2 regions of the Streptomyces sp. NPDC054834 genome follow, and region 1 is predicted to be linked to the other one. Evidence: predicted binding sites of a transcription regulator. Region 1 holds the regulator's gene; the other holds the start of a gene.
The links. The regulator HspR, encoded in region 1, represses chaperone genes until heat shock. The targets are predictions, from matches to a motif close to TTGAGNNNNNNNNNCTCAA.
Positions count from the first base shown of each region.

Region 2: lon (endopeptidase La) is a predicted target of HspR. The motif match lies at 5,742-5,760, and genes of this name have one in related genera.

Region 1 covers NZ_JBSGZV010000012.1:2,555-17,955, forward strand. The annotation lists gene ACWGJM_RS18070 (hypothetical protein) at 1-204, opposite strand, end outside; gene ACWGJM_RS18075 (DUF397 domain-containing protein) at 198-383, shown strand; gene ACWGJM_RS18080 (transglycosylase domain-containing protein) at 388-2,100, opposite strand; gene ACWGJM_RS18085 (hypothetical protein) at 2,106-2,789, opposite strand; gene ACWGJM_RS18090 (SigE family RNA polymerase sigma factor) at 2,786-3,235, opposite strand; gene ACWGJM_RS18095 (SigE family RNA polymerase sigma factor) at 3,410-3,922, shown strand; gene ACWGJM_RS18100 (L,D-transpeptidase) at 3,912-4,640, shown strand; gene ACWGJM_RS18105 ((Fe-S)-binding protein) at 4,746-7,028, opposite strand; gene ACWGJM_RS18110 (hypothetical protein) at 7,173-7,730, opposite strand; gene ACWGJM_RS18115 (MraY family glycosyltransferase) at 7,858-8,991, shown strand; gene dnaK (molecular chaperone DnaK) at 9,086-10,930, shown strand; gene grpE (nucleotide exchange factor GrpE) at 10,927-11,595, shown strand; gene dnaJ (molecular chaperone DnaJ) at 11,635-12,825, shown strand; gene ACWGJM_RS18135 (heat shock protein transcriptional repressor HspR) at 12,831-13,283, shown strand; gene ACWGJM_RS18140 (sugar ABC transporter substrate-binding protein) at 13,796-14,902, shown strand; gene ACWGJM_RS18145 (LuxR C-terminal-related transcriptional regulator) at 15,181-15,401, shown strand, end outside.
Region 2 covers NZ_JBSGZV010000018.1:138,073-153,473, reverse strand. The annotation lists gene ACWGJM_RS24605 (nitrate- and nitrite sensing domain-containing protein) at 1-455, opposite strand, end outside; gene ACWGJM_RS24600 (protein phosphatase 2C domain-containing protein) at 841-1,629, shown strand; gene ACWGJM_RS24595 (MarR family winged helix-turn-helix transcriptional regulator) at 1,666-2,157, opposite strand; gene ACWGJM_RS24590 (lysozyme) at 2,412-3,233, shown strand; gene lon (endopeptidase La) at 3,296-5,719, opposite strand; gene ACWGJM_RS24580 (GNAT family N-acetyltransferase) at 5,930-6,730, shown strand; gene ACWGJM_RS24575 (hypothetical protein) at 6,727-7,008, opposite strand; gene ACWGJM_RS24570 (maleylpyruvate isomerase N-terminal domain-containing protein) at 7,010-7,279, opposite strand; gene ACWGJM_RS24565 (rhomboid-like protein) at 7,871-8,668, opposite strand; gene ACWGJM_RS24560 (spermidine synthase) at 8,869-9,546, shown strand; gene ACWGJM_RS24555 (response regulator transcription factor) at 9,670-10,410, shown strand; gene ACWGJM_RS24550 (HAMP domain-containing sensor histidine kinase) at 10,407-11,516, shown strand; gene ACWGJM_RS24545 (multifunctional oxoglutarate decarboxylase/oxoglutarate dehydrogenase thiamine pyrophosphate-binding subunit/dihydrolipoyllysine-residue succinyltransferase subunit) at 11,933-15,401, shown strand, end outside.

The DNA of each region.
Region 1 (15,401 bases):
GGCCACACGGGTCGGCGCGAGCACGCGTGAGGGATCCTGGGGGTCGTAGCGGATCTCGTCCCGGTGCCCTCGCCACTGCCCGTGTGCCGTGACCTCGCGGCCGTCGAGGGTGCGGAAGTGGACGATGTAGCTGCTCTCGCTCTCGCTGAACGGGTCGGTCTCGAACCTCGCCCTACAGCAGATGGAAAGGTCCCGACATGACACAGGACGTGATCTGGCGGAAGTCCTCCTTCTCTGGCGGCGGGGATTCCTCCAACTGCGTCGAACTCGCCGCCCGCCAGGGCACGGTGTTGCTCCGCGAGAGCGACGAGCCCGGAACCGTCGTTGAAACTGACCGGCCCCGACTCGCCGCCCTCATACGCCACCTCCGCCCCCACTCCTGACCGCTCAGTCGCCCGCCCGGCCCGTCCTCGCCGTTCCCGCGACCTGTACCGCGAACTCCTCCGCATTGCCGGAGAGCCGTGCGGGGGTGGCCGGGTGTTTGCCCTTGGCCGGGTGTTCGGCGAACAGGGCGACGGTGACGGACAGGTGGTCGTCGGACTCCGTGTGCCAGACCGTGCGGGTGCCGGGGCCGGTGCCCGCGCCGCCGGTGAAGGACGGCAGGACGGCCTCGACCGGGGCCTTCGCCACGGGTTCGGCTGCCCCCGCAGGCAGGAGTCGGCGGGTGTCGGCGCGGGCCGTGTAGAGCGTGTGGCCGCCGCGGGTGATCTTCGCGACCGTGTACGGCTTCGCGTACGTGGCCCGCGCCGCGAGCGCGGCGTACGCCGACGCCATCCGCAGCGGGGAAGGCGTGGCGGAGCGGACCAGGGAGGCCGCCGGGGCGCCGAGCCCCGACTCCTTGAGGTCCGTCAGCGCCGTGCCCGCCTCCACCGCGCCGGACACCGCGTCGTTGAACGGCTGCTTCGCGTACTCGGCACCCCCGTACAGCACCCGGATCGCGCCGTCCCCGGGGACCATCGCCACCACGGCCGTGTGCAGGCGCGTCCCCTTGGCGGCCGGTGGCGCGTCGCCCACCCGGTCCGCCGTCGCGTCCTGCGCCCCCACGTCGAACGTCGTACGCACCGTGTACCCGCCCCGCGCCAACTGGTCCTGGGAGATGCCGAGCCGGTCCGCCGCCTCGGCCGCCGCCGCGTCGATGAGGTACTGGCGCTGGCCGTCCGTGTCGCCCGGCGGATAGAAGCGGAAGGCCGGGAAGGCCGCCTGCGCACGTTCCTTCGCGGTGATCGTGCCCGAGCCGCGCATCCCGTCGAGGACCCACTCCCACCGCTTGCGCAGCGTCGAGGTCACCTTCGTGTCCGCGCCGGCCCGCTCGTAGTACGACGGCAGGTTGATGATCGCCGCCAGGGCCGCACCCTGCGAGAGCGTCAGGTTCTTCGCGTCCACCCCGAAGTAGTTGCGCGCGGCCGACTCGATGCCCGCCGCGCCCCGGCCGAAGTACACGGTGTTGAGGTAGCCCTCGAGGATCGAGTCCTTGGAGCGGGTACGGTCCAGCTTGACGGCGATCAGCGCCTCGCGGGCCTTGCGGGTGAGCGACTGCTCCGGGCTGAGCAGCGCGTTCTTCACGTACTGCTGGGTGATCGTCGAACCGCCCTGCCGTTCACCGCCGCTCAGCGTGGACACCGCCGCCCGCAGGACGGCGGTCGGTGAGACCCCCGAGTCGGTGCGGAACGAGCGGTTCTCGGCGGCGATCACCGCGTCCTGCACCTGCCGGGGAACCTGGGAGAGCGGCACGTCCTGCCGGTCCACGGGCCCTCGCCGTCCCAGGTACTCGCCGCTCGCGTCCAGGAACACCGTGCTCTGGATCACCGTCTCCGGATGCGGCTCGGGGATGACGGTCAGCCGGTACGCGGCCACTACCGCACCGCACAGCGCCAGGACGAGGGTGAGCAGGGCGATCAGGGCCCGCCGGATCCAACGGCCCCGGCGCCGCCGGCTGCGGACGCGCCGGGGCAGTCGTCGCCGTCGGCGCAAGGGCTTCCGGGGGTCCGGGGCCTTGGGGGCCGGGGTCGCGTCGCCGTCCGCCGCGTCCGCCGCGTCCGCCGCGCCGGTCGTGTCGCCGGTCACCTCGGCCGGGGCAGTCAGATCCGGCACATCAGTCATGTCGGTCACGAGTTCACTCCGCTCCTGGCCAGCACCGCGCCCCGCGCGTCGTACACCGTCACCCGCAGCTCCGAGAACACCCGCTTGTCCAACGGGAGTTCGGCGGCCGCGTACCAGACGCTCCAGTCCTGGTCACCCGCCAGCGTGAGCAGCGTGCCGTGGGTCGTACCGGACGACGCCGTCACCTCCACCCGCGCGGCCGGCCGGTCACCCTGGTAGGTGCCGGACAGGAGGAAACGACCGTTCACCTCCTCAAGTCGCAGCGTGACGGCGGGACCGTGCGCCGCATGCCCGCCGATCGGCAGGAACTGCCCCGACCCCCGTGCCGTCGACCAGTGCTCCCCGTCCTTCGTCAGCCACAACTCCACACCGCCCAGGGGCCGTACGCGCTCCCCCGAGGCGACCACACGCACCGTCCCGGCCGGTACGGAGGCCGAGGGTGCCGTCGAACCGGACGAAGCGGGTGCGATCAGGGTCCGGGAAGCGATCAGACCCAGCGGGGCGAGCACCAGCAGACCACCGGTGAGCAGCGCCGTCATACGGCGTCTGCGGCGGCAGGCACGGCCCTCGCGCTCGATCTCGGCCAGCGGCAGGGGCGGCGTGTCGGCCTCGCGCACCGCCTCGGCGAACGCCTCGCGCACCGCCCCGGCGAGCGCCTCACGCGCCTCGCGCGCATCGACACGGCTCATCGGCGGACTCCCGACACGGGCAGGGCGCCCAGAACCGAAAGGCCTCGTCGTCCGTACGACCTGACGGCGCCGACCGAGCAGCCCAGCACTTCGGCGATCTCCGCCTCGGCCAGGTGCTCGCCGTGGCGCAGCACCAGCACCACCCGCTGCCGGGGGCTGAGGCGGCCGAGCGCCTGGAAGAGGGGCGCCCGCTCGCCGCCACCGCGCGCGAAACGGCGGGCGCGGCGCAGGTATTGGCGCACCAGTGTCCGCCGCACATAGAAGTCGGCGTCGTCGCGCGGCGTGCGCCTACGGCGGGCGTAGGTGTCGGCCAGCGTCGTGCGGGCCAGCTCCTGAGCCGTCTGCGGATCGCCGGTCAGGAGGTGGGCGGTGCGGACCAGGCGGGGCCAGGCGCGGTCGGCGTAGGCCGCGAAGTCCTCGCGCGGGGAAGGGGTTCGGGAGGTCACGTCAGCGGCACGACCGGCGGGCGGGCGCCCCAGACGGCGGCGGCACGACGGGACTTGGCTCTGCTGGTCATCGTGTTCCTCCTGCGGTGTGTTTCCATGTGCGACGTACGGGACCTGTACGCACGGCGGTGACTGCCGGGTTGCACGGGACATCGGGAAACTCGTGGTGGGGGTATGACGGAGGAAGAGTTCGACGCTTTCTACACCGCCGCGTTCCCCCGGCTGACCGGCCAGCTCTACGCCTTCACCGGGGACCACGGCGAGGCGCAGGACGTCGTGCAGGACGCCTTCGTACGGGCCTGGAACCGGCGCCGGGAGTTCCTGGCGGACGGGGCGCCGGAGGCCTGGGTGCGGACCGTGGCGATGCGGCTCGCGGTGAGCCGCTGGCGGCGGGCGAAGCGGTGGGTGGAACTGGTGCGCCGTACTCCGCCGCCGGAGTACACACCGGGGCCCGAGTCCGGGCCGGCCCATCTGGCCGATCTGGTCGCCGCGCTGCGCCGGCTGCCCGAGGCGCAGCGGATGGCGGTGGTCCTGCACCATCTGTGCGACCTGAGTGTCGAGCAGGTAGCCTCCGAGACCGGAGCCCCCGTGGGGACGGTCAAGGCCCGGCTGTCCCGCGGTCGGGCGGCGTTGGCGCGAGAACTGGCCACCGACGACGGGGAGAGGGAGGACGACCGTGTCCGATGATCTCACCGCCGGGCTGCGTCAACTGGCCGAGTCGGGGCAGAGTCTGCCGACCGCGTCGGGCGCGGACATCCGCCGTCGGGCCCATCTGCGCCGCCGTCGCCGTCGTACCGCCGCCGTCGGCGCCGGGACTGTCGCCGCTGCCGCGGTGGCGCTCACGCTGGTGTTGAACCTGGGCGGTCCGGGCGCCGGACGGACGTCCTCGCCGGCCGCCGGCCCGACCAGCGCGGCGCCGACCCCGCCGCCGACCAGCACACCGACCAGCACACCCACCAGCGCGCCGGTCCGGCGGGCGGTGTCCGACGCCACGGTGAACCTCTCGGCCCGGTTCCTCGTCGCCGACAACCGCAAAGTGCCCATCACCTCCGGCCTCGCGAGGACACCGACTCCGAGCGGGCGGATGACCGTCACCTCCATGACCGACATGGAGCTGGTGAGCGGAGAAGAGGTCGGCGCGGAATCCGGAAGCAGCTACAAACTGACGTGGGTGGTCCGCCTGCGGGCGGACGACGGCACGACGACCTACCTGGCCGCCATGCCGTACAACGACAAGGCCCCCGGCAACTACGACGTCACCTCGGGCTGGATCGGCCTGCGGCCCTCCGACGCGAAGTGGGTCTACGCGAAGCTGCGGCCCGGGGCGGCGGTCGACATCGTGCGCGGGAGACCGGCCGAGACCGCCCCGATCGCGACACCGGGCTCACCCGAAGCCACCTCGTGACGTACGACGACGCCCCCGTACCCGAAATCAACAGGGCACGGGGGCGTCGGTGGTACCGATCGGGCCGGCCTCGTCAGGCCGGCCCGACGAGGCCGGTCACATCACCTACTTCACCGGCTCCGGCTCCGGCTCGCTCTCCGTCTCGGCCTCGCCCGCCGGGTCGACCGGCGTCCTGACGGAGTCGAGGAGGAGCTGGGCGACGTCGACGACCTGGATGGACTCCTTGGCCTTGCCGTCGTTCTTCTTGCCGTTGACCGAGTCGGTCAGCATGACGAGGCAGAAGGGGCAGGCCGTGGAGACGATGTCGGGGTTCAGCGACAGGGCCTCGTCGACGCGCTCGTTGTTGATGCGCTTGCCGATCCGCTCTTCCATCCACATCCGCGCGCCGCCGGCGCCGCAGCAGAAGCCGCGCTCCTTGTGGCGGTGCATCTCCTCGTTGCGCAGGCCCGGGACCTTGCCGATGATCTCGCGCGGGGGCGTGTAGATCTTGTTGTGGCGGCCCAGGTAGCACGGGTCGTGGTACGTGATGATGCCCTCGACCGGGGTCACCGGGACCAGCTTGCCCTCGTCGACGAGGTGCTGGAGCAGCTGGGTGTGGTGGATGACCTCGTAGCCGCCGCCGAGCTGTGGGTACTCGTTGCCGAGCGTGTTCAAGCAGTGGGGGCAGGTGGCTACGATCTTCTTCGCCGACTTCGGCTTCTTCGAGTCCGCCGTGACCTTGCCCTCGTCGTCCAGCTCCTCGCCGAACGCCGTGTTCAGGGCCATCACGTTCTCCATGCCGAGCTCCTGGAAGAGGGGCTCGTTGCCGAGGCGGCGGGCGGAGTCACCGGTGCACTTCTCGTCGCCGCCCATGATCGCGAACTTGACGCCCGCGATGTGGAGCAGCTCGGCGAAGGCCTTCGTGGTCTTCTTGGCGCGGTCCTCCAGGGCGCCGGCGCAGCCGACCCAGTACAGGTACTCGACCTCGGACAGGTCCTCGATGTCCTTGCCGACGACCGGGATCTCGAAGTCGACCTCCTTGGTCCACTCCAGGCGCTGCTTCTTGGCCAGGCCCCAGGGGTTGCCCTTCTTCTCCAGGTTCTTGAGCATCGTGCCCGCCTCGGAGGGGAAGGCGCTCTCGATCATGACCTGGTAGCGGCGCATGTCGACGATGTGGTCGACGTGCTCGATGTCGACGGGGCACTGCTCGACGCAGGCGCCGCAGGTGGTGCAGGACCACAGGACGTCCGGGTCGATGACGCCATTCTCTTCGGCCGTGCCGATCAGCGGGCGCTCGGCCTCCGCCAGGGCGGCGGCGGGGACGTCCTTCAGGGCCTCCTCGGACGCCTTCTCCTCGCCCTCCATGGTCTTGCCGCCACCCGCGAGCAGGTAGGGCGCCTTGGCGTGGGCGTGGTCCCTCAGGGACATGATCAGCAGCTTGGGGGAGAGCGGCTTGCCGGTGTTCCAGGCGGGGCACTGCGACTGGCAGCGGCCGCACTCGGTGCAGGTGGAGAAGTCCAGCAGGCCCTTCCAGGAGAACTGCTCGACCTGCGAGACGCCGAAGACGTCGTCGTCGCCGGGGTCCTCGAAGTTGATCGGCTTGCCGCCGCTCGTCATCGGGAGCAGGGCGCCCAGGGAGGTCTCGCCGGTCGCGTTCCGCTTGAACCAGATGTTCGGGAAGGCGAGGAAGCGGTGCCAGGCCACGCCCATGTCGGTCTTCAGGGCGACCGTGATCATCCAGATGAACGAGGTCGCGATCTTCAGGCCGGCGAAGAAGTAGGTGAGGTTCTGGAGCGTGGAGACGTCCATGCCCGCGAACCAGTGCACCACCGGGTACGAGATGAAGAACGACGCCTCGTAGCCGTCCACGTGGTGCTGGGCGCCTTCGAGGGCGTGCAGCATGAAGATGCAGACACCGACGATGAGGATGACGGCCTCGACGAAGTACGCCTGGCCGAAGTTGGAGCCGGCGAAGCGGGACTTGCGGCCCGGGTTGCGCGGGTGGTTCAGCTGGCGGATGGCGATCAGGACGAGGATGCCGACCACCGTCATGGTGCCGATGAACTCGACGAAGACGTTGTACGGCGCCCAGTCGCCCAGGACCGGCAGGATCCAGTCGGCCTGGAACAGCTGGCCGATCGCGTTGACGATCGTCAGCAACAGGGTGAAGAAGCCCACCGCCACGAACCAGTGCGCCACGCCGACGATGCCCCAGCGGTTCATCCGGGTGTGGCCGAGGAACTCCTTGACCACGGTGACGGTGCGCTGTGTGGGATCGTTGGTCCGCGTGCCGGCCGGTACCGGCTGGCCCAGCCGCATGAAGTTGTAGATCTGCAGGAGGGCGCGGCCGAACAGTGCCACGCCGACCACGATCAGGACCAGCGACACGATGATCGCGGCGAGTTGCATTGGGGCTCCTGGGGCGGCCTCGAATTAACGAGCGACATTACTAAGCGGTAACTTATGCAGTCCGTCTGAGACTACCCCCATCTTCCGTCGGGATGCAGCCGGGTGCGGGGTGATCTGGGTCGCTGAGGCGTGCCTGAGTGGAGGTCAGGGGTGAGGGAGGAGAGCGGCCGGCACGAGGTGGCGGACGCGCAACGCGGCCGAGGTGGTGGGCAGCGTGGCCCGGACGAGGAACGCGAGGTCAGTCCGCTCCCTGTACCGGGCCAGGACGACGACTGCCGCCCACCCGGCGACGATGACGGCCGTCGCCACCCAGGCCAGCCATGCCGGTCCCCAGAGCTGGTCGCCCGCCGTGGGGGCCAGTGCCTGCCACTCGGCGAGGCCGCTGAGCACGAGCCAGCCCTGGGTGAGCAGTGCGACGGCGGCGCGGAGGCGGAGCGTGGGGGGGAGGCGGTCCAGCAGGGCTCGTCGGCGGGCCGGCAGCCCGGCCTCCCTGAGCACGGCGAGACAGATGCCGCCGCGCAGCGGTACGTACACCGACTCCATGGGCGGCAGCCTGAACGACTCGTCGACCTGGAAGGAGACGGGGAACTCCTTGTGGCGCTCGTAGAGCTCACGGGTGTATTTCGTGAGCGCGGCGCGGCGTAACAGCCGGCTGCCGGCGCAGCGGCCGTACAGGAATTCGGGCAGCCCCGAGCCCCTCAACTCCCATGGTCCAGATTCCCGCAGGGGGCGGTCGGCGAATCCTTCCAGCGGTGGAGCTGCCCACCCGCCAGGCAATCGGATCGTGTTATTCATCCACAATTGCTACTTTCAAGCCTAATTTATTGCCGTGCTCTACGGGATCCTCGCCGCCACCACCGCCCTCCTCCTGACCGCCGTGCTCGCGGCGCTGCTGAGGGGGCCGGTCCTGCGGGCCGGGATCGTCGACCGACGGCGGCAGCGGCCCATACCGCTGTTCGGGGGACTGGCCGTGGTGGCCGTCACCTGCCTCGTCGCCGGTATGGGGCAGTGGACGCGGGTCGCGCCGCTGGGGGAGGGGGTGGGGGGCCTGCTGGTCGCCGGGGCCGGGGTCGCCGCGCTCGGGCTGGTCGCGGATGTGTGGCGGCTGCGGGCGCGGGTACTGGTCGCCGGTGCGGTGGTGGCGGCGGCCTGTGTCGTGCCGTACGAGGAGACGGGGCTGCTCGCCGGGCTGCTGGCGGTGCTCTGGATCGTTTTTGTCACGCTCGCCTTCCGGGCGCTGGACCACGCCGACGGGCTCGCGGGAACGGTCGGCGTGGTCACGGCCTTCGGGGCGGGGGCGTGCGCGGCGGCCGAGGTGATGGACGGGCTGGCGGTGCTGCTGAGCGTGCTCGCCGCCGCCCTCACCGGGTTCCTCATGCACAACTGGCCGCCCGCGCGGATCGGGCTCGGCGCCTGCGGGTCGCTGTTCACCGGGTTCCTGCTCAGCTCCGCCGCGGTGTTCACCCGCGCGGGGTACCCGCTCGGGCCCAGCGTGCGGGTGCTGTTCCCGCTCACCGCCGTCGCCACCGCGGACGTGGCCCTCGTGGTCCTCTCCCGGCTCATGGCCCGGCGGTCGCTGCTGCGGGGCGGGCCCGACCATCTCGCCCACCGGCTGCGGCGGCTCGGGCTCACCCCGCCGGGGGCCGCCGTGCTGCTGGGTGCGGGGGCCTTCGCGGCGGTGGTCGTCGGGGTACTCGTGCACAGTGGCTGGGCGGGGGAGCCGGCCGTGCTGTGGGTGGTCGGCGGGGCGTCCGTGGTCGTGCTTGGGCTGCTTCGGGTACCCGCCTACGGGCGCCGCCGGACGGCCACGCAGACATCCACGCAGACATCCATGACAGGTACGCAGACGGGCATCCGGGCGCCCGCGCAGTCGTCCGTACGGGCGTCCACGCAGACGTCCATGCACACGTCCACGCGAACATCCGCGCAGGTCACCGGCGCATTGCGTGTAAGGAACGGATAAGACTTGAGTCTGCTCGACTCAGGTCTGTTGACCCAGTGGGCCCTCTCATGCACACTTGAGCCTGTTCCACTCAAGTCAACTGGAGGAATTCACCATGGCACGTGCGGTCGGCATCGACCTGGGCACGACTAACTCCGTCGTCAGCGTTCTGGAAGGCGGCGAGCCCACCGTCATCACCAACGCCGAGGGCGCCAGGACCACGCCGTCCGTCGTCGCCTTCGCCAAGAACGGCGAGGTGCTCGTCGGCGAGGTCGCCAAGCGCCAGGCGGTCACCAACGTGGACCGGACCATCCGGTCCGTCAAGCGTCACATGGGCACCGACTGGAAGATGGAGCTCGACGGGAAGCCCTTCAACCCGCAGCAGATCTCCGCCTTCATCCTCCAGAAGCTGAAGCGCGACGCCGAGTCCTACCTGGGCGAGAAGGTGACCGACGCGGTCATCACCGTCCCGGCGTACTTCAACGACTCCGAGCGCCAGGCGACGAAGGAGGCCGGCGAGATCGCCGGTCTGAACGTCCTGCGCATCGTCAACGAGCCGACCGCGGCCGCGCTCGCCTACGGCCTCGACAAGGACGACCAGACGATCCTCGTCTTCGACCTCGGCGGCGGCACCTTCGACGTGTCCCTGCTGGAGATCGGCGACGGCGTCGTCGAGGTGAAGGCCACCAACGGTGACAACCACCTCGGTGGTGACGACTGGGACCAGCGCGTCGTCGACTACCTGGTGCAGCAGTTCAAGTCCGGTCACGGCGTGGACCTGGCCAAGGACAAGATGGCCCTCCAGCGTCTCCGTGAGGCCGCCGAGAAGGCCAAGATCGAGCTGTCCTCGTCCAGCGAGACCTCGATCAACCTGCCCTACATCACCGCGTCCGCCGAGGGCCCGCTGCACCTGGACGAGAAGCTCACCCGCGCTCAGTTCCAGCAGCTGACGGCCGACCTGCTGGAGCGCTGCAAGACGCCGTTCCACAACGTCATCAAGGACGCCGGCATCGCCCTCGGCGAGATCGACCACGTCGTCCTCGTCGGTGGCTCCACCCGTATGCCCGCCGTGGCCGAGCTCGTCAAGGAGCTCACCGGCGGCAAGGAGGCCAACAAGGGCGTGAACCCGGACGAGGTCGTCGCCATCGGCGCCTCGCTCCAGGCCGGTGTCCTCAAGGGCGAGGTCAAGGACGTACTGCTCCTCGACGTGACCCCGCTGTCCCTCGGTATCGAGACCAAGGGCGGCATCATGACCAAGCTCATCGAGCGCAACACGACCATCCCGACCAAGCGGTCGGAGATCTTCACGACGGCCGAGGACAACCAGCCGTCCGTGCAGATCCAGGTCTACCAGGGCGAGCGCGAGATCGCGGCCTACAACAAGAAGCTCGGCATGTTCGAGCTGACCGGTCTGCCGCCGGCGCCGCGTGGCGTCCCGCAGATCGAGGTGTCCTTCGACATCGACGCCAACGGCATCATGCACGTCACGGCGAAGGACCTCGGCACCGGCAAGGAGCAGAAGATGACCGTCACCGGCGGCTCCTCGCTCCCGAAGGACGAGGTCGACCGCATGCGCGAGGAGGCCGAGCGCTACGCGGAGGAGGACCACAAGCGCCGCGAGGCCGCCGAGAGCCGCAACCAGGGCGAGCAGCTCGTCTACCAGACCGAGAAGTTCCTCAAGGACAACGAGGACAAGGTCCCGGGCGAGATCAAGACCGAGGTCGAGGACGCGATCGGCGAGCTGAAGGAAGCCCTCAAGGGCGAGGACACCGCCGAGATCCGCACCGCCACGGAGAAGGTCGCGGCCGTCTCCCAGAAGCTCGGCCAGGCCATGTACGCCGACGCCCAGGCTTCGCAGGCCGCCGGTGGCGAGTCCGCCGGTGCCGGTGAGGCCAAGGCCGACGACGACGTCGTCGACGCGGAGATCGTGGACGACGAGCGCAAGGACGGTGCCGCGTGACGGAGGAGACCCCGGGCTTCGACGAGAAGCCCGACGTCCCCTCCGGCGCCACCCCTGACGACGCCGAGCCGAAGGCCGCCTCCTCCCCCGAGGAGCAGGCGGCCCCGGCCGGGGACGCGAGCCAGACAGCGGGCCTGGTGGCCCAGCTGGACCAGGTGCGCACCGCGCTCGGTGAGCGCACCGCGGACCTCCAGCGACTCCAGGCCGAGTACCAGAACTACCGCCGCCGCGTGGAGCGCGACCGGATCACGGTCAAGGAGATCGCCGTCGCGAACCTCCTGACCGAGCTCCTGCCCGTGCTGGACGACATCGGCCGCGCACGGGAACACGGCGAACTCGTCGGCGGCTTCAAGTCGGTGGCCGAGTCGCTGGAGACCGTCGCGGCCAAGATGGGCCTCCAGCAGTTCGGCAAGGAGGGCGAGCCCTTCGACCCGACGATCCACGAGGCCCTGATGCACAGCTACGCGCCGGACGTCACCGAGACGACGTGCGTGGCGATTCTGCAGCCCGGGTATCGCATCGGCGAGCGCACCATCCGCCCCGCGCGGGTGGCCGTGGCCGAACCGCAGCCCGGTGCGCAGACGGTCAAGGCCGAGGGGGCCGAGGAGAGCACCGCGGCCGGCTCCGCCGACGACAAGGAGAGCGGTGGCCCGGAGGAGGGCTGACGTCGACACGAACCAAGCAGGGAAGGAGGGGCGTCGGGGATGAGCACCAAGGACTTCATCGAGAAGGACTACTACAAGGTCCTCGGCGTCCCCAAGGACGCCACCGAGGCCGAGATCAAGAAGGCGTACCGGAAGCTCGCCCGCGAGTTCCACCCGGACGCCAACAAGGGCAACGCCAAGGCCGAGGAGCGCTTCAAGGAGATCTCCGAGGCGAACGACGTCCTCGGTGACCCGAAGAAGCGCAAGGAGTACGACGAGGCGCGCGCCCTCTTCGGCAACGGCGGTTTCCGTCCGGGGCCGGGCGCGGGCGGAGGATCGTTCAACTTCGACCTGGGCGACCTCTTCGGAGGCGCCGGCGGCGCAGGCGGCCCCCAGGGCGGGGGCGGCGGCTTCGGCGGCGGAATCGGTGACGTCTTCGGGGGCCTGTTCAACCGGGGCGGCGGCGCGGGCACCACGCGCACCCAGCCCCGGCGCGGCCAGGACATCGAGTCCGAGGTCACGCTGAGCTTCACGGAGGCCATCGAGGGGGCCACGGTCCCGCTCAGGATGTCCTCGCAGGCACCGTGCAAGGCCTGTTCGGGCACCGGCGACAAGAACGGCACGCCACGCGTGTGCCCGACCTGTGTCGGCACCGGCCAGGTGGCCCGGGGCTCCGGGGGAGGGTTCTCCCTCACCGACCCCTGCCCCGACTGCAAGGGCCGCGGCCTGATGGCCGAGCACCCCTGTCTGGAGTGCAAGGGCAGCGGCCGGGCCAAGTCGTCCCGCACCATGCAGGTCCGCATCCCGGCCGGCGTGACCGACGGGCAGCGCATCCGGCTGCGCGGCAAGGGCGCGCCCGGCGAGCGGGGCGGACCGGCGGGTGACCTGTACGTGGTCGTGCACGTCGGCGAGCACCCGGTGTTCGGCCGCAGAGGCGACAACCTCACGGTGACCGTCCCGGTGACGTTCGCCGAGGCGGCCCTCGGCGGCGAGGTCCGGGTCCCGACCCTCGGCGGCCCCGCCGTCACGCTGAAGCTGCCGCCGGGCACGCCCAACGGCCGCACCATGCGGGCGCGGGGCAAGGGCGCGGTCCGCAAGGACGGCACCCGCGGCGACCTGTTGGTCACCGTCGAGGTGAGTGTTCCCAAGGACGTGACGGGGAAGGCTCGTGACGCGCTCGAGGCGTATCGCGAGGCGACCGCGGGCGAGGACCCGCGGGCGGAGCTGTTCGAGGCTGCGAAGGGAGCTTGAGTGGGATGGACGGCCGTCGACGGAACCCGTATGAACTGACCGAGGAAACCCCGGTCTACGTCATCTCGGTGGCGGCCCAGCTTTCCGGCCTGCACCCGCAGACGCTGCGCCAGTACGACCGCCTGGGCCTGGTCTCGCCCGACCGCACTCCCGGCCGGGGCCGCCGCTACTCGGCCCGTGACATCGAACTGCTGCGCACCGTCCAGCAGTTGTCGCAGGACGAGGGCATAAACCTGGCCGGCATCAAGCGCATCATCGAACTGGAGAACCAGGTCGCCGCCCTCCAGTCCCGCGTCGCGGAAATGGAAGCGGCCCTGGACGGCGCCGCGGCCGCGATGCGCCAGCGCGAGGCCGCCGTGCACGCCTCCTACCGGCGGGACCTGGTCCCGTACCAGGAGGTCCAGCAGACCAGCGCCCTGGTGGTGTGGCGGCCGAAGCGGCAGCAGCAGAACGACTGACCCGCCCGTGTGCGGCAGAGGGCCCGGAGGCGACTCCGGGCCCTTTCCCGTGCGGACCGCCGACGGGGCCGTCCGGCCGCTGCCGGGCCGTCGACGGGCCGTCAGCGGGCCGTCAGCGGGCCACCATGAACTCCGGCGAGGAACTGCCCTCCCGTGCGCCGGTGGGCGTCCACGGCATACACGATGTCGTGCGTCTGGCCGACTTCATTCGCTCCTCTGCTCGGTCGGTACGACGACTCGGCGGGCGTCCGGGTTCGTCGACGATCCTGACTCGGGAGGAATGGAGTTGGTTGTACTGATCTTTACCCGCACGTGAACTCCAGTTGGGTGAAGGGTCCGTAAAGGGCGTTTGAAGGTGGTTCCGCTGAGCCTTCACAGGTGCAGCGGAGCGTGGTGTTGCGCACTCGTTAAGTGATTCCGCTTGACGCCGGTGGTGGCCTCCGCGTTGTCTTTTCAGACATCTGGGTGGCATAGGAGCCGCCACGTCCGAAACCCCTGAAGTGAGCCCTCGCATGCGTCGTATCGCCCTGTCCGTGGCCGCCACCACGATGACCCTCTCGCTTGCCGGCTGCGGTGTGCTGAACGCGACGGGGGACTCGAGCGACGCAAGCCCGACGAAGGGCAACGACGTCACCGTGGGCGTGCTGATGCCGGAGAAGACGAACACGCGGTACGCGGACTTCGACTACCCCATCATCAAGGACAAGGTCGCCCAGCTCACCAAGAAGCAGGGCAAGATCGAGTACCAGAACGCCGGTGCCGACGCGAAGGTCCAGGCCACCCAGATGGAGAAGATGATCGACGACAAGGTCGACGTCATCATCCTCGACGCCGTCGACTCCCACGCCATCGCGTCCACCGTGAAGAAGGCCAAGGACGCGGGCATCCCGGTCATCGCCTACGACCGGCTGGCCGAGGGCCCGATCGACGCGTACGTCTCCTTCGACAACGAGCTCGTCGGCGAGGTGCAGGCCCGTACGCTGCTCGAGGCGCTGGGCTCGAACGCCGACACCTCCGACAAGGTCGTCATGATCAACGGCTCGCCCACCGACCCGAACGCCAAGCAGTTCAAGCAGGGCGCGCTCTCCGAGCTCAACGGCAAGGTGACCATCGCCAAGAGCTACGACACCGACAAGTGGGACCCGGAGCTCGCCCAGTCCGAGATGACCAAGGCGATCAGCTTGATCGGCAAGGACAACATCGCCGCCGTCTACTCCGCCAACGACGCCATGGCCGGCGGCATCGTCAAGGCCTTCAACAACGCGGGCGTCACCAACGTGCCGCCCATCACCGGCCAGGACGCGGAGCTGGCGGCGGTGCAGCGGGTCGTCTCCGGCGAGCAGTACATGAGCGTCTACAAGCCGTACCCGGACGAGGCCGAGGCCGCCGCCGAGATGGCCGTCGCCAGGGTCCAGGGCCACGACATCCAGTTCGACGCCCTCACCCGCGACAAGGTCGACAGCCCCACCGACAAGGACATCCCCGCCCAGCTGGTCACGGTGAACGCCCTGACGCGGAAGAGCATCAAGAGCACCGTCATCGCGGACGGCATCTACAAGGTGGACGAGATCTGCACGGCCAAGTACAAGGCGGCCTGCGCGTCCATCGGTCTGAAGTAGCCCATCCCCCCGGTCAATGTGACGCGGTGCAAGGCGTTCACCCGCGAGGGTGGGCGCCTTGCCGCGTTCGGTCCGAGGGTGCGCCGGCCCGGGGCGCGGCCGTGGTGTTCGAGCCACCACCATCAGCTTGTCGCGATGCGATGGGCGGAGGCCGGAGGATAGCGGGTCATTCCGGTGGTTTACGACGGCCGTGGCTCGGAGAGCCGTGTTGCGGACCCGGTCGGGGCCGCGCATAGTTGCGCTGCGGATGTGGCAGCAAACCGGGGGTGGAATGGGCGATGGCCGGGCACGGGGCGGAGGAGCATCCCCACGGTGCCGACCGACTGTGCGAGGCCGGGGATCGCGTGTATTCCCGGGCCGTACGGCGCGGCCGGGTGGCGCGCACGGACGCCGAGGCGGTGCCCTGCCTGCTGGACCTGGCGCTGCTGCACCCTGACCCCGACGACATGGACTGGCTGGTGCCGACCTCTCCGCAGGAGGTCATGACCCGGCTGCTGCG
Region 2 (15,401 bases), on a different contig from region 1:
GCCGTGCTCTTGCCGGTGAGCGCGGCGCGGCGTACGGCGGCGATGCCGTCGAGGTCGGTGCGCAGGGAGCCGGGTGTGTCGCTTTCGGCGCGCAGGTCCTCGACCTGCCGGTCGACACGGGCGCTGCGCTGCTCCGAGGGCGCCTTGGACTTGGGGCGGCCGGCCGCGATGTAGGAGGTGACCTCGTCGCGCTCGTCGGCGAGCGAGTGGGCGAGGGCGAGGGCGTCCTGGGTGCGCTGGGCGAGGGTCACCAGGTCCTGGGAGTCGCTCAGCTGCCCGGAGGCGGTGAGCAGCGACGGCGCTCCCGCCCCGGCTATCGCCGCGGCCACCACGGCGACGGCGACTATCAGCCGATTGCGTACGTGGGTCGGGCGGCCGGTGCCGACGGGGGTGCGCTCGGCGCCCTCTTCGGAGGCCGTCTGCTTGCCTGTGCGCCGAGGCCGCTTTTTCTGCACCGGTGCTCGCATTCCTGAACTCGTCTACCCCTAGGCCCGGGTGGCGCCCCGTCACATCGGTGCCAAGTCGTGCCCACACCCGGTGCGGTCCGTCCCCCGACCCTCCCAGTGCCGGTGGTCAGTGGTCGCGCATCCCCTGGCTCGCCACCCAAAGGAGTGAACATCGGAGGCGAGTTGGCGGGCAAGTTCCTGTGACACGTACAGGGGCCTTGCGCGGTGGGCCGGTTGGACGCGGGCGGCAGGCTTTGACAGTATTCGCCACCACGCCTTCCCGGAGGGCGCCATTCCACCTCAAAACAGGCGCCTGACCTGCGCGGTGGCGGGAATTCCGTGGCCGTTGCCAGCCTTTGGCGGACCTTGTGAAGGGATCGTGCAGACTGGCCGAATGCGTACTGAACTCGTTTCGGAACCCGGTGACGCCACCCGCCCCAACGAGGACTTCGCCGCGGTCGGGCTACCGGCCTCCGGACAGGGCGGTTGCGTGGTCGTCCTGGACGGCGTCACCCCGCCGAAGGGCGGGACGGGGTGTCTGCATTCCGTCGCCTGGTTCACCGCCCGGCTGGGCGGCGCGCTGACCGAACTGGCCGTTTCGCTCACGGATGTGACGCTTACGGAGATACTCGCCCGGGCGATCCGCCGAACGGCCGAGGCGCACGCGGCCACCTGTGACCTTTCTCACCCGCGCACCCCCCAGGCGACGGTGGTCCTGGCCCGCTGGGCCCCGGACGCCGTCGACCACCTGGTCCTCTCCGACTCCGCACTCCTCCTGCGGTCCCCGGAGGGCACCGTCACCCCTGTCCTGGACGACCGCCTCGACCGCCTCCCCCGCGCCTGGCTGGTCAGCGACGCCGTCTGCGACGCCCGCGCCCGCAACAAGGAGGGCGGCTTCTTCACGGCCGCCGCGGACCCGGACGTCGCCGCCCGCGCGGTCACCGGCACCCTCCCCCGCCACGAGGTCCGCGCCCTGGCCGCGCTGACGGACGGCGCGACCCGCTGGGTGGAGAAGTTCGGCGAGGGCGACTGGACGGCCCTGTTCGACGTCGTCCGCAAGGAGGGCGTCCGGTCCCTGATCGACCGCGTACGAGGTCTGGAGGCGGCGGACCGGGCCGAGCGGGCGTTCCTCGGGCGCAGCAAGACGCACGACGACGCGACGGTGGCGTACGTGGAGCTCTGAGGAGCCGCGCCTGCCGCTCGGCCGCTTCCCGCCCGGCTACTTCTCCATGACCCCGTTCAGCTCGTGCAGCAGCCGCGCCAGCTCCGCCACCTCACGCCGGTCCCAGTGGGCGAGCTGGCTGACGTAGCGCGCGCGGCGGGCCACACGGACCTTGCCGACCCGGCCGCGGCCCTCGTCGGTGAGGGCCACCAGCCAGGCCCGCCCGTCCGCCGGATCCGGCTCGCGGGCGACGAGGCCGAGCTCCTCCAGGGCGCGCAGCTGGCGGGACATGGTGGCCTTGCCGACGCCGATGTAGGCGGCGAGTGCCGTGGCGCGCTGGCGGCCGTGCTCGTCGAGGCGGACGAGCAGGCCGTACGCGGCCGACTCCAGGTCCGGGTGGACCTCCCGGGCCATCTCGCCCTGGTTGGCGCGGGCTCGCCGCAGGAGCACCGTCAACTCGCGCTCCAGCGCCAGGAACTCCTGGTCCGCACCGCTCGGCATCACCTCGCCGGCGGCGGGTTGTCCGCCACCGTTCGCGTCCTCGTGCACGTCAGCACTCCTGCTCGGTTTCCCGGTCCTGAAAGTTTCTGCCAAATCTCGTCATCGCCGCAGCTACGTAAGTATTTCGCAGGAGTAGACCAACGGCGGCATCCGGACCCCCTTCCACGCCGTCCTCTACGTGCGTAGCTTCATTGGCAGGCAATCAATGGCATGCCCACGCCAGTGCTTCAGCGTGGGTCACCGTGGGCCCCCCACTCCCCACACCTCCCCCCTCCTCGCCCTCCTCGTCTCGGAGGCACGTCATGCCCGTGCTCAGATCCGGTTCCCTCCCACGCCCGCTGACAGTGCTCGCCGCCGCCCTGCTCGCGGCCCTCTCCCTCACCCTGCCCCTGTCGCCCGCGCACGCCGCGAGCATCCCCACCCGCGGCTCCGCCCACATGGGCATGGGCGTCCTGGCCCACGACGGCCAGGACGGCAGCCCCGCCCCCACCGCCGTCACCCAGACCGAGGGCGTCGACGTCTCCGCCCACCAGGGCAACGTCGCCTGGTCGACCCTGTGGAGCAGCGGGGTCAGGTGGGCGTACACGAAGGCGACGGAAGGCACGTACTACACGAACCCGTACTTCGCCCAGCAGTACAACGGCTCCTACAACGTCGGCATGATCCGGGCCGCGTACCACTTCGCCACCCCGGACACCACGAGCGGCGCGACCCAGGCCGGCTACTTCGTCGATCACGGCGGCGGCTGGTCCAAGGACGGCAAGACCCTGCCCGGCACCCTCGACATCGAGTGGAACCCCTACGGCGCCGCCTGCTACGGCAAGTCCACCAGCGCGATGGTCAGCTGGATCGCCGACTTCCTGGACACGTACAAGGCGCGTACGGGACGGGACGCGGTCATCTACACGGCCACCAGCTGGTGGACCCAGTGCACGGGCGACTACGGCGGCTTCGCGTCGGACAACCCGCTGTGGATCGCGCGGTACGCGTCGGACGCGGGAACGCTGCCGTCGGGGTGGTCCTTCTACACGATGTGGCAGTACACCTCGTCCGGGCCGACGGTCGGGGACCACGACAAGTTCAACGGGGCGCTGGACCGGGTGGTCGCCCTCGCGAACGGCTGACGCACGGCGAAGGCCCGGGCCTCCCTCAGGGGACCCGGGCCTTGCCTGTCCGGTCACGTCCGTCACGCCGCGACCGGAACCTCCGGCGTCGCCTCGCTCGTGGCGGGCGCGAGCGCCAGCTCCAGGACCTGGCGGACGTCGGTCACGGCGTGGACGTCGAGCTTGTCCAGCACCTCGGCCGGGACGTCGTCCAGGTCGGGTTCGTTGCGCTTGGGGATGACGACGGTGGTCACCCCGGCGCGGTGGGCGGCGAGCAGCTTCTGCTTCACGCCGCCGATGGGCAGGACCCGGCCGGTCAGGGAGACCTCGCCGGTCATCGCCACGTCCGTGCGGACCAGCCGGCCGGACAGGAGCGACGCGAGCGCCGTGGTCATCGTGATGCCGGCGCTCGGGCCGTCCTTCGGGACCGCGCCCGCCGGGAAGTGGATGTGCACGCCCCGGTCCTTCAGATCGGCGACGGGCAGCTCCAGCTCGGCGCCGTGGCTGCGCAGGAAGCTCAGCGCGATCTGCGCCGACTCCTTCATCACGTCGCCCAGCTGACCGGTGAGGGTCAGCCCCGCCGCGCCCGTCTCGGGGTCCGCGAGGGACGCCTCGACGTACAGGACGTCGCCGCCCGCGCCGGTCACCGCCAGGCCGGTCGCCACGCCCGGGACCGCCGTGCGGCGCTCGGCCGGGTCCTGGGCGGACTCGGGCACGTGGTGCGGCCGGCCGATCAGGCCGCGCAGGTCGCCGTCGGTGACGGTGAACGGGAGCTCCCGCTCGCCCAGTTCGTGCTGGGCCGCGACCTTGCGCAGCAGCCGGGCGACCGTCCGCTCCAGGTTGCGCACGCCCGCCTCGCGCGTGTACTCGCCGGCGAGCTTGCGCAGCGCGCTCTCGTCGAGGGTGACCTCGTCCTTGCCCAGGCCCGCCCGGTCCAGCTGGCGCGGGAGCAGGTGGTCGCGGGCGATGACGACCTTCTCGTCCTCGGTGTAGCCGTCCAGGCGGACCAGCTCCATGCGGTCGAGCAGGGCCTCGGGGATGGCCTCCAGGACGTTGGCGGTGGCGAGGAAGACCACGTCCGACAGGTCCAGCTCGACCTCCAGGTAGTGGTCCCGGAAGGTGTGGTTCTGGGCCGGGTCGAGGACTTCGAGGAGGGCGGCCGCGGGGTCGCCGCGGAAGTCCGAGCCCACCTTGTCGATCTCGTCGAGCAGGACGACCGGGTTCATCGAACCGGCCTCCTTGATCGCGCGGACGATCCGGCCGGGCAGCGCACCGACGTACGTACGCCGGTGGCCGCGGATCTCGGCCTCGTCCCGGACACCGCCGAGGGCGACGCGGACGAACTTGCGGCCCATGGCGTGCGCCACGGACTCACCGAGGCTGGTCTTGCCGACGCCGGGCGGGCCCACCAGGGCCAGTACGGCACCGCCGCGCCGGCCGCCGATCACACCGAGGCCGCGGTCGGCGCGCCGCTTGCGCACCGCCAGGTACTCGGTGATCCGCTCCTTGACGTCCTCCAGTCCCGCGTGCTCGGCGTCCAGGACGGCCTTGGCTCCCTGGATGTCGTACGCGTCCTCGGTCCGCTCGTTCCACGGCAGTTCGAGGATCGTGTCGAGCCAGGTGCGGATCCAGCTGCCCTCGGGCGACTGGTCGCTGGCCCGCTCGAGCTTGTCGACCTCCTTCAGGGCCGCCTCGCGGACCTTCTCGGGCAGGTCGGCGGCCTCGACGCGGGCGCGGTAGTCGTCGGACTCCTCGCCGTCCTGTTCGCCGTTGAGGTCGCGCAGCTCCTTGCGTACGGCCTCCAGCTGGCGGCGCAGCAGGAACTCGCGCTGCTGCTTGTCGACGCCCTCCTGGACGTCCTTGGCGATGGTCTCGGCCACGTCCTGCTCGGCGAGGTGGTCGCGCAGTTGCTGGGTGGCGAGCTTGAGGCGGGCGACCGGGTCGGCGGTCTCCAGCAGCTCGACCTTCTGTTCGGTGGTCAGGAACGGCGAGTAACCGGAGTTGTCGGCGAGGGCGGAGACGTCGTCGATGGCCTGGACGCGGTCCACGACCTGCCAGGCGCCTCGCTTCTTCAGCCAGCTGCTGGCGAGAGCCTTGTACTCCTTGACGAGTTCGGCGACCTGACCCGGCAGCGGGTCCGGCACGCTCTCGTCGATCCTCGTGCCCTCGACCCACAGGGCCGCGCCCGGCCCGGTGGTCCCGGCGCCGATCCTCACCCGGCCGCGGCCGCGGATCAGGGCGCCCGGGTCGCCGTCGGCGAGCCGGCCGACCTGCTCGACCGTGCCCAGCACACCGGTCTTGGCGTACGTCCCCTCGATGCGCGGCACCAGCAGCACCTTGGGCTTCCCCGGCGCCGACCGGGCGGCGGCCTGTGCGGCCTCCACCGCGGCGCGCACCTCGGAGTCGCTCAGGTCCAGCGGGACCACCATTCCGGGCAGCACGACCTCGTCGTCGAGCGGCAGAACGGGCAGGGTGAGTGGAGTGGACGCCGTGGACTCAGCAGTCATGATCTCCCCTTAGGCAGTCAAATTGAGCTATGCCGACTCAATGCTTGTGAGTCTTCGATTGTTCCCCAAGGGGTGTTCGCTGTGAGCGATCATCGGAAGACCTCCCGGCCCACCGCGGCGCGGGCCGCTTCGGCCACGTCTGGCGAGCCACTTCAGCCACCTCTGAAAGCAGTTGCCGCCCGCCCCCGCATTCCCCGTACCGTGCCCCCGATGAAGACCGACCCCGCGGCCCTGCTCGCCGCCTACGACACCCAGATACGCGCCACTCCGCCCGCCCCGCCGCCCGGGATCACGCACGAGTACGAAGGCAGGCTGCTGCGGGTCGTCGGGGATTTCCGCGGCTTCCTCAGCGCGCCGCCCGACCTGGGCCTGCGCGGGCGGGAGCTGGACGAGCTGATCGCCCGGCAGCGGGACTTCTTCGCGGCGCGCGGCGAGGCGGTGGAGTGGAAGATCCGCGGCCACGACACCCCGGCCGACCTGACCGACCGGCTGCGCGCGGCGGGGTTCGAGCCCGAGGAGCAGGAGACGGTGCTGGTGGCGCCCGTGGCGGAGCTGGCCGTGCGGCAGCCCGTACTGCCCGACGGCGTCACGCTGCGCCGGGTCACCGCCGACGCGGACATGCACCGGATCGCCGCCCTTCAGACGGCTGTCTGGGGCCAGGACATGAGCTGGCTCGCCGAGCACCTGATCGGGCGGCTCACGGTCGGCCCGGACGACATCTCCGTGCACGTCGCCGAGGCCGACGGCGAGCTCGTCTGCGCGGCCTGGCTGCTCTTCCGCCCCGGTACCGAGTTCGCCGGCCTGCTGGGCGGCTCCACGCTCGCCGAGTGGCGCGGCAAGGGCATCTACCGCGCCATGATTGCCACCCGCGCCGACCTCGCCGCCGCCCGCGGCGTCAGATACCTCCACGTCGACGCCTCCGCCGCCAGCGCCCCGATCCTGCAACGCCTGGGCTTTTACGCGGTGACGACGACCACGCCGTACGTCTGGTCGCCGGAGGGGCAGGCCTAGGGGGCTGCCTGGGCCGGCGGGCTGGCGGGGCAGAAGACCGTGCGGCCCAGGAAGGCCAGCAGGCGGGTGTGTGCGGGGGTGTTCGGGGGTGCCGGGGTCTCCTTGGCGAAGACTCCGGGCACCCGGAAGGCGTCGAAGTCCATCTGCCGCAGCGTGCCGAGCAGCCCCTCGCACAGCTCCTCGTCGAGCAGCGCCCGCCGGCCCGTCGCGATGGCCAGGTCGGCGCCGTGCACGCAGACCTCGGTGAGGTGGATCCGCGCCGCGAGCGGCCCGGGCACGCTATCGAGAGCCGGAGGGTGTGTCGAGGGCGCCGGGCCGGGTCCAGGCCACGCGGTCCAGCTCGGCCGCCGAGGCGTACGCGGCCTTCGGGTCGTCCGCCAGCCAGTCGGACTCGTGGTCGGCTTCGGGTTCCCTGCCGTCCAGCTGGGCGGCGAAGATGCGCATACCGCCCACGGTGTGGTTGAGCAGGCCGCGCGCGTCCCAGTCCGCACACGGCGTCGGAAGCGTCCACTGCTCGTCCGAGACCCCGCTCACCACCCGCCCGGTCATCCGGGCCTCCCCCGTGCGCTTCCGCCATGCCTTCGCAGGGTCATCGCTACACCAGCGCAACGGAGTTCACAGGAAACTCGCTGAAACTGCCAGTGCGGGGCGCGGCGGCGGGCCCGGGCGGCGAGCGGTGATCGCGGGGGCCGCCGTGGTGGCGACCGGGGACGGTGGTGGCGGTGCGCCGGGCGGTGCTACGAGCGCTGCCGGCCGGGCACCACGCACCGCAACCCGGCGTCCTCGGCTTCATCGATGCCTCCTCACCGGCACCCCACCCGGTTCGCGTACGTCGCCACGCGCAGCGCGCACGAAGTCAACACCCCGGAGCGGAGGTACGCCCACGCGCGCGTGCCCGAGCGGTGGGACCGCCCGTCCGTCGTCGAGGCCGGCGACGACGGCAAGGCGGACAAGCCGCCGTTCCTGCGTGTGGCACGGCACGCTTTCGCCGAGGGACGCGCGCTGCGCACCCTGCTGTCCGTGGACGACGCCGTGCGGGACTCCCACGACAAGCTGCGCGCGCTCGGCCGGCTGGAGAACACGCTGGGGCGCTCAGCACGGCCCGGCCACACGTCGGCTCGCGGCGGGGAGGTGGCGGAGTCAGGCGGTGCGGGACCGCTGCCAGCGTCTGACCAGTGGCCAGGTGGTGAGGCCTATGGCCAGGGAGATCAGATGGCCCCAGTTGGTCATCGGGTCGGTGAAGGCGATCAGGTCCTGGCCGATGATTCCGCCGGCCAGGGCGAGCAGCGGCCAGCGCAGCCATGGGGTGAGCAGGCCGGCCAGGGAGCCGACGCCGGCCGCCACGCCGAAGCTGATCCCGTAGTCCAGCCGGTGCAGGGAGCTGTGCGGCAGGTGCCCGGCGAGGACCGCGAGGCCGACGGGCACTTCGGTGGCGAGGGTGGCCAGTACGTGCCCGAGCAGGAAGATCCCGGCCGCGCGCAGTCCCCCTATCCGCCGCTCCAGCGCGGTCAGCACGAGCACGAAGGCGAGCGCGTACGTCGACAGGAGCCCGCCGGCGATCCACAGCGCGCTCGCGAGCAGCACCAGTACGGGCGAGCGCAGCAGATGCGCGACGTCCGTGCTGGAGGCCTCGTGGAGGGCGTGGACGAGGGACGGGTCGGCGTACTCGGTGAACAGCGAGGTCAGGGCGAGCACGGCCGCGTAGCCGACGGTGAGCGGCGTTCCGGTGGGGCTGGGGAGCAGCCGCCAGGGGCGGAAGGCGGGGGCCGGGGCGGGGACCGGGCGCGCGACCGCGACCGCCGCGGGACCACTCGCCGTCGCCGGGCCGCGTTGGCGCGGCACGCCGTCCAGCAGTTCGGCCAGTTCGGCGGACGGGCGGCCGTCCTCGGAGAGGGGCGGGAACGAGGCCGGCGACGCGGCACTCGCGGTCGGTTCCAAGGTGGGGCGCTCCCTTCCGTTCCGCCCCACCCTTCGCGTCCCACCCGCCGCTGTCTATGACCGACACCACGCGAGACCGGATTCACAGGAACCTTTCATCCTCCTCCTGCGTCCGCACGGACGGGCCGCCCTCGGCCGGCGCCCCGCAGGTCACCCGTAATTCGCCTGCCCGCCAAGCCCCGTTGGGGCAGGATGGCGCCATGGCAGCCACCTACGACATTCCCGTGGTCCTGGACCGTCGCGAGGGCCCGTACGGCGAGGTGGTCCTGCGCCGGCACGGCGAGTTGCTCCAGATCATCGCCAACGGCTGCTTCCTGATGGACACCTCCGACGGCCGTTCGGAGCGGCTGCTCGTGGACGCCGCGTACCGCGCGCTGGACGGCCGGCCGGAGCCGGACCTGCTGATCGGCGGGCTGGGCGTCGGCTTCTCGCTCGCACACGCGGCGGCCGATCCGCGCTGGGGCCGGATCACGGTGGTGGAACGCGAGCGGGCCGTCGTCGACTGGCATCTCGGCGGCCCCCTGTCCGCGCTCTCCTCCACCGCCCTCGCCGACCCGCGCACCCGGATCGTGGAAGGCGAGCTGCTGGCGCACCTCGATGAGACATCCGCCACGTACGACGCCCTGTGCCTGGACATCGACAACGGCCCCGGCTGGACTGTCACGGAGGACAACGAGGGGCTCTACTCGTCAGTCGGACTGGCGGGCTGTGCAAGGGCCTTGAGACCCGGCGGGGTGCTCGCGGTGTGGTCGGCGCGACCCTCACCGGAATTTGAAGGTACCTTGCGGAATGCCGGGTTCCGGCAGGTGCGTACCGAAGAGATCCCCGTTGCCCGGGGCGTTCCGGACGCCGTGCACCTCGCCATACGCCCTGGATAGCAAATGCGACGCCCATCCCCGTAATGTGCTTCCCTGACGCGGATCATTCAAGCGTCAATCGCAACCATGCGCAGACCGAGGAATCACCCCACTGGTTCCGGAAAGCACACTCAGGGGCGGGCGATGGAGCAGACACACACCTCCCACAACGGCGCGGCGGCGGCCACCCAGGGCGCACAGCGCCGGGTTCTGGTCGTCGAGGACGACCCCACGATCGTCGACGCCATCGCGGCCCGGCTGCGCGCCGAGGGATTCCTGGTGCAAACCGCCGGAGACGGGCCGGCCGCCGTCGACACCGCCGAGGCCTGGCAGCCCGATCTGCTGATCCTCGACATCATGCTGCCCGGCTTCGACGGTCTGGAGGTCTGCCGCCGTGTGCAGGCCGCCCGTCCGGTGCCGGTGCTGATGCTGACCGCGCGCGACGACGAGACCGACATGCTGGTCGGGCTGGGCGTCGGCGCCGACGACTACATGACCAAGCCGTTCTCGATGCGGGAGCTGGCCGCACGGGTGCACGTGCTGCTGCGCCGGGTGGAGCGGGCGGCGATCGCCGCGTCCACCCCGCGCTCGGGCATCCTGCGCCTGGGCGAGCTGGAGATCGACCACGCGCAGCGGCGCGTGCGGGTGCGCTCCGAGGACGTCCACCTGACGCCGACCGAGTTCGACCTGCTGGTCTGCCTGGCGAACACCCCGCGCGCGGTGCTCTCCAGGGAGCAGCTGCTGGCCGAGGTCTGGGACTGGGCGGACGCCTCCGGCACACGGACCGTCGACAGCCACATCAAGGCGCTGCGCCGGAAGATCGGGGCCGAGCGGATCCGTACCGTGCACGGCGTGGGCTACGCCCTGGAGACCCCGACGCCATGAGCGACGGGCCGGCCGCACGGAGAGGCCCCGGGGATCCCTGGGGCGGCGTACGCCCGTTCTCGATCAAGACCAAGCTGGGCGCGCTCGTCGTCACGTCGGTGCTGATCACCACCGGACTGTCGGTGATCGCGGTGCACACCAAGACGGAGCTTCGCTTCATCACGGTCTTCTCGATGATCGCCACCCTGTTGATAACGCAGTTCGTGGCGCATTCGCTCACCTCGCCGCTGGACGAGATGAACACGGTGGCCCGGTCCATCTCGCACGGCGACTACACGCGCCGGGTGAGCGAGAGCCGCCGGGACGAGCTGGGCGACCTGGCCCAGACGATCAACGTCATGGCCGACGAGCTGGAGGCACAGGACCTCCAGCGCAAGGAGCTGGTGGCGAACGTCTCGCACGAGCTGCGCACGCCCATCGCGGGCCTGCGGGCGGTGCTGGAGAACGTCGTCGACGGCATCGCGGAGGCCGACCCGGAGACCATGCGGACGGCCCTGAAGCAGACCGAGCGGCTCGGGCGGCTGGTGGAGACGCTGCTGGACCTGTCCCGGCTGGACAACGGCGTCGTACCGCTGCGCATGCGGCGCTTCGAGGTGTGGCCGTATCTCTCGGGCGTACTGAAGGAGGCCAACATGGTCGCCTCCGCGCGCGCGGGCATCGCCTCCGGCTCCGGCAGCCACACCCGTACGGACGTCCATCTGCACCTCGACGTCTCCCCGCCGGAGCTGACCGCGCACGCGGACCCGGAGCGGATCCACCAGGTCGTGGCGAACCTCATCGACAACGCGGTCAAGCACAGCCCGCCGCACGGCCGGGTGACGGTGAAGGCGCGGCGCGGACCGCAGCCGGAGTCGCTGGAGCTGGAGGTCCTGGACGAGGGGCCCGGGATCCCCAGGTCGGAGTGGCGCCGGGTGTTCGAGCGCTTCAACCGGGGTGCGGTGCGCCGCCCGCACGGCCCGGGCAGCGACGGCGGCACGGGCCTCGGCCTGGCGATCGCCCGCTGGGCAGTCGACCTCCACGGCGGCCGAATCGGCGTGGCCGAATCCGAACGGGGCTGCCGAATCCTGGTCGCCCTCCCGGGAGAACGCTCCCCCCTGAGCGGCTGACCCGCACGGCGGCCGGACCAGGCGTTCACCTTCTCGGGAGTGGATCCGCGTGGCGGCCGGAACCCGGTGGCCGGATTCGAGCGGGGTTGCCGGGGTCCGGTCACCCGTACGGGAGAGTCATCCGTGCCAAGTTGACGTAAAGTTCGAACCGGAGCCACATGATCCACGGCTGTCCCCGCTGGCGGACACGTGTGATCAGGGGGAGGCCTGCGGCGTGTCGCACCCAGGCCCCGACCGAGGCGGCCTTTCCGCGGGTGAACTACGCTTGTTTCCCGCCATATCAACCCCCGAAACGCACTTTTCGATGTGACTTACACGACGATGGACGGGCCCGACCTGACCTTCGCGGTCTTGGAGGCGTAGCCTTTATTCCCGCTGTCCATCACCTTGTGAAGCGGAAGAGGGCGGTTGCCGCCGTGTCGCCACAGTCCAGTAACTCGAGCATCTCGACCGACGACCAAGCCGGGAAGAACCCCGCTGCCGCGTTCGGTCCGAACGAGTGGCTCGTCGACGAGATCTATCAGCAGTACCTCCAGGACCCGAATTCGGTAGACCGCGCCTGGTGGGATTTCTTCGCTGATTACAAGCCCGGCGCCGCGGCCGCGGGGGCCGCGGAGACCCCCACCGCTGCCACTCCGGCCAAGCCCGCGGCTCCGGCCGCGCCCGCTCCGGCGCCCGCGGCTCCGAAGCCCGCGGCGAGCGCCCCGGCGCCCGCACAGCCCGCCGCGCCCGCCAAGCCGGCCCAGGCCGCGCCCGCCGCGCCCGCCGCACCGGCCGCCAAGCCCGCGCAGCCCGCGGCGCCCGCTCAGCCGAAGGCGAAGGCCCAGCCCGCCGCGGCGGCCCCCGCTGCCGCGGACGGCCCGGAGTTCGTGACGCTGCGCGGCCCGTCCGCCGCGGTCGCCAAGAACATGAACGCCTCGCTGGAGCTGCCGACCGCCACGTCGGTCCGCGCCGTCCCGGTGAAGCTGCTGTTCGACAACCGCATCGTCATCAACAACCACCTCAAGCGGGCCCGCGGCGGGAAGATCTCCTTCACGCACATCATCGGCTACGCGATGGTCCAGGCCATCAAGGCCATGCCGTCGATGAACTGGTCGTTCGGCGAGAAGGACGGCAAGCCGACCCTCGTCAAGCCGCCGCACGTCAACCTCGGCCTGGCCATCGACCTGGTGAAGCCCAACGGCGACCGCCAGCTCGTCGTGGCCGCCATCAAGAAGGCCGAGACCCTGAACTTCTTCGAGTTCTGGCAGGCCTACGAGGACATCGTCCGTCGCGCCCGCGACAACAAGCTGACGATGGACGACTTCACCGGCGTCACGGTCTCCCTGACCAACCCCGGCGGCCTCGGCACCGTCCACTCCGTCCCGCGCCTGATGCCCGGCCAGTCGGTGATCATGGGCGTCGGCTCCATGGACTACCCGGCGGAGTTCCAGGGCACCAGCCAGGACACCCTGAACAAGCTCGGCGTCTCGAAGGTCATGACGCTCACGTCGACCTACGACCACCGGGTGATCCAGGGCGCCGCCTCCGGCGAGTTCCTGCGTGCCGTCGCCAACCTCCTCCTCGGCGACAGCGGCTTCTACGACGACATCTTCGAGGCGCTGCGCATCCCCTACGAGCCGGTCCGCTGGCTCAAGGACATCGACGCCAGCCACGACGACGACGTCACCAAGGCCGCCCGCGTCTTCGAGCTGATCCACTCCTACCGGGTCCGCGGCCACGTCATGGCCGACACCGACCCGCTGGAGTACCGCCAGCGCAAGCACCCCGACCTGGACATCGTCGAGCACGGCCTCACCCTGTGGGACCTGGAGCGCGAGTTCGCCGTCGGCGGCTTCGCCGGCAAGTCGATGATGAAGCTGCGCGACATCCTCGGCGTGCTCCGTGACTCGTACTGCCGCACCACCGGCATCGAGTTCATGCACATCCAGGACCCCAAGCAGCGCAAGTGGATCCAGGACCGCGTGGAGCGCCAGCACTCCAAGCCGGAGCGCGAGGAGCAGCTGCGCATCCTGCGCCGGCTGAACGCGGCGGAGGCCTTCGAGACCTTCCTCCAGACGAAGTACGTCGGCCAGAAGCGCTTCTCCCTGGAGGGCGGCGAGTCCGTCATCCCGCTGCTGGACGCGGTCCTCGACAGCGCCGCGGAGTCCCGCCTGGACGAGGTCGTCATCGGCATGGCCCACCGCGGCCGCCTGAACGTCCTCGCGAACATCGTCGGCAAGTCGTACGCGCAGATCTTCCGCGAGTTCGAGGGCAACCTCGACCCGAAGTCGATGCACGGCTCCGGCGACGTGAAGTACCACCTGGGCGCCGAGGGCACCTTCACCGGCCTGGACGGCGAGCAGATCAAGGTCTCCCTGGTCGCGAACCCCTCGCACCTGGAGGCGGTGGACCCGGTCCTGGAGGGCGTCGCCCGCGCCAAGCAGGACATCATCAACAAGGGCGGCACGGACTTCACGGTCCTGCCGGTGGCGATCCACGGCGACGCGGCCTTCGCGGGCCAGGGCGTGGTGGCCGAGACCCTGAACATGTCGCAGCTGCGCGGCTACCGCACCGGCGGCACGGTCCACGTAGTGATCAACAACCAGGTCGGCTTCACCGCGGCCCCCGAGTCCTCGCGTTCCTCCATGTACGCGACGGACGTGGCCCGCATGATCGAGGCCCCGATCTTCCACGTGAACGGCGACGACCCGGAGGCCGTGGTCCGCGTCGCGCGGCTGGCCTTCGAGTTCCGCCAGGCGTTCAACAAGGACGTGGTGATCGACCTCATCTGCTACCGCCGCCGCGGTCACAACGAGTCGGACAACCCGGCCTTCACCCAGCCGCTGATGTACGACCTGATCGACAAGAAGCGCTCGGTGCGCAAGCTGTACACCGAGTCCCTGATCGGTCGCGGCGACATCACCCTGGAAGAGGCCGAGCAGGCCCTCCAGGACTACCAGGGCCAGCTGGAGAAGGTGTTCACCGAGGTCCGTGAGGCCACCTCCCAGCCGGTCGCCGGGGACATCCAGGCGCCGCAGGACGGCTTCCCGGTCGCGGTCCCGACGGCGGTCACCTCGGAGGTCGTCAAGCGGATCGCCGAGTCCCAGGTCAACATCCCCGACCACATCACCGTCCACCCGCGTCTGCTGCCGCAGCTCCAGCGCCGGGCGGCCATGGTCGAGGACGGCACGATCGACTGGGGCATGGGCGAGACCCTGGCCGTCGGCTCGCTGCTGCTGGAGGGCACCCCGGTCCGCCTGGCGGGCCAGGACTCCCAGCGCGGCACCTTCGGCCAGCGGCACGCGGTCCTCATCGACCGCGAGACGGGCCAGGACTTCACCCCGCTGCTGTACCTCTCCGAGGACCAGGCCCGGCTGAACGTCTACAACTCGCTGCTCTCCGAGTACGCGGCGATGGGCTTCGAGTACGGCTACTCGCTCGCCCGCCCGGACGCGCTGGTGATGTGGGAGGCGCAGTTCGGCGACTTCGTCAACGGCGCGCAGACGGTCGTGGACGAGTTCATCTCGTCGGCGGAGCAGAAGTGGGGCCAGACGAGCGGCGTAGTGCTCCTCCTCCCCCACGGTTACGAGGGCCAGGGCCCGGACCACTCCTCGGCCCGCCCGGAGCGGTTCCTCCAGATCTGCGCCCAGAACAACATGACGGTCGCGATGCCCACGCTCCCGTCGAACTACTTCCACCTCCTGCGGTGGCAGGTGCACAACCCGCACCACAAGCCGCTGGTCGTCTTCACGCCGAAGTCGATGCTGCGCCTGAAGGCCGCGGCCTCGAAGGCGGAGGAGTTCACGAACGGCCAGTTCCGCCCGGTCATCGGCGACGCGTCCGTCGACCCGGCGGCCGTGAAGAAGGTCGTCTTCTGCGCGGGCAAGGTCTACTACGACCTCG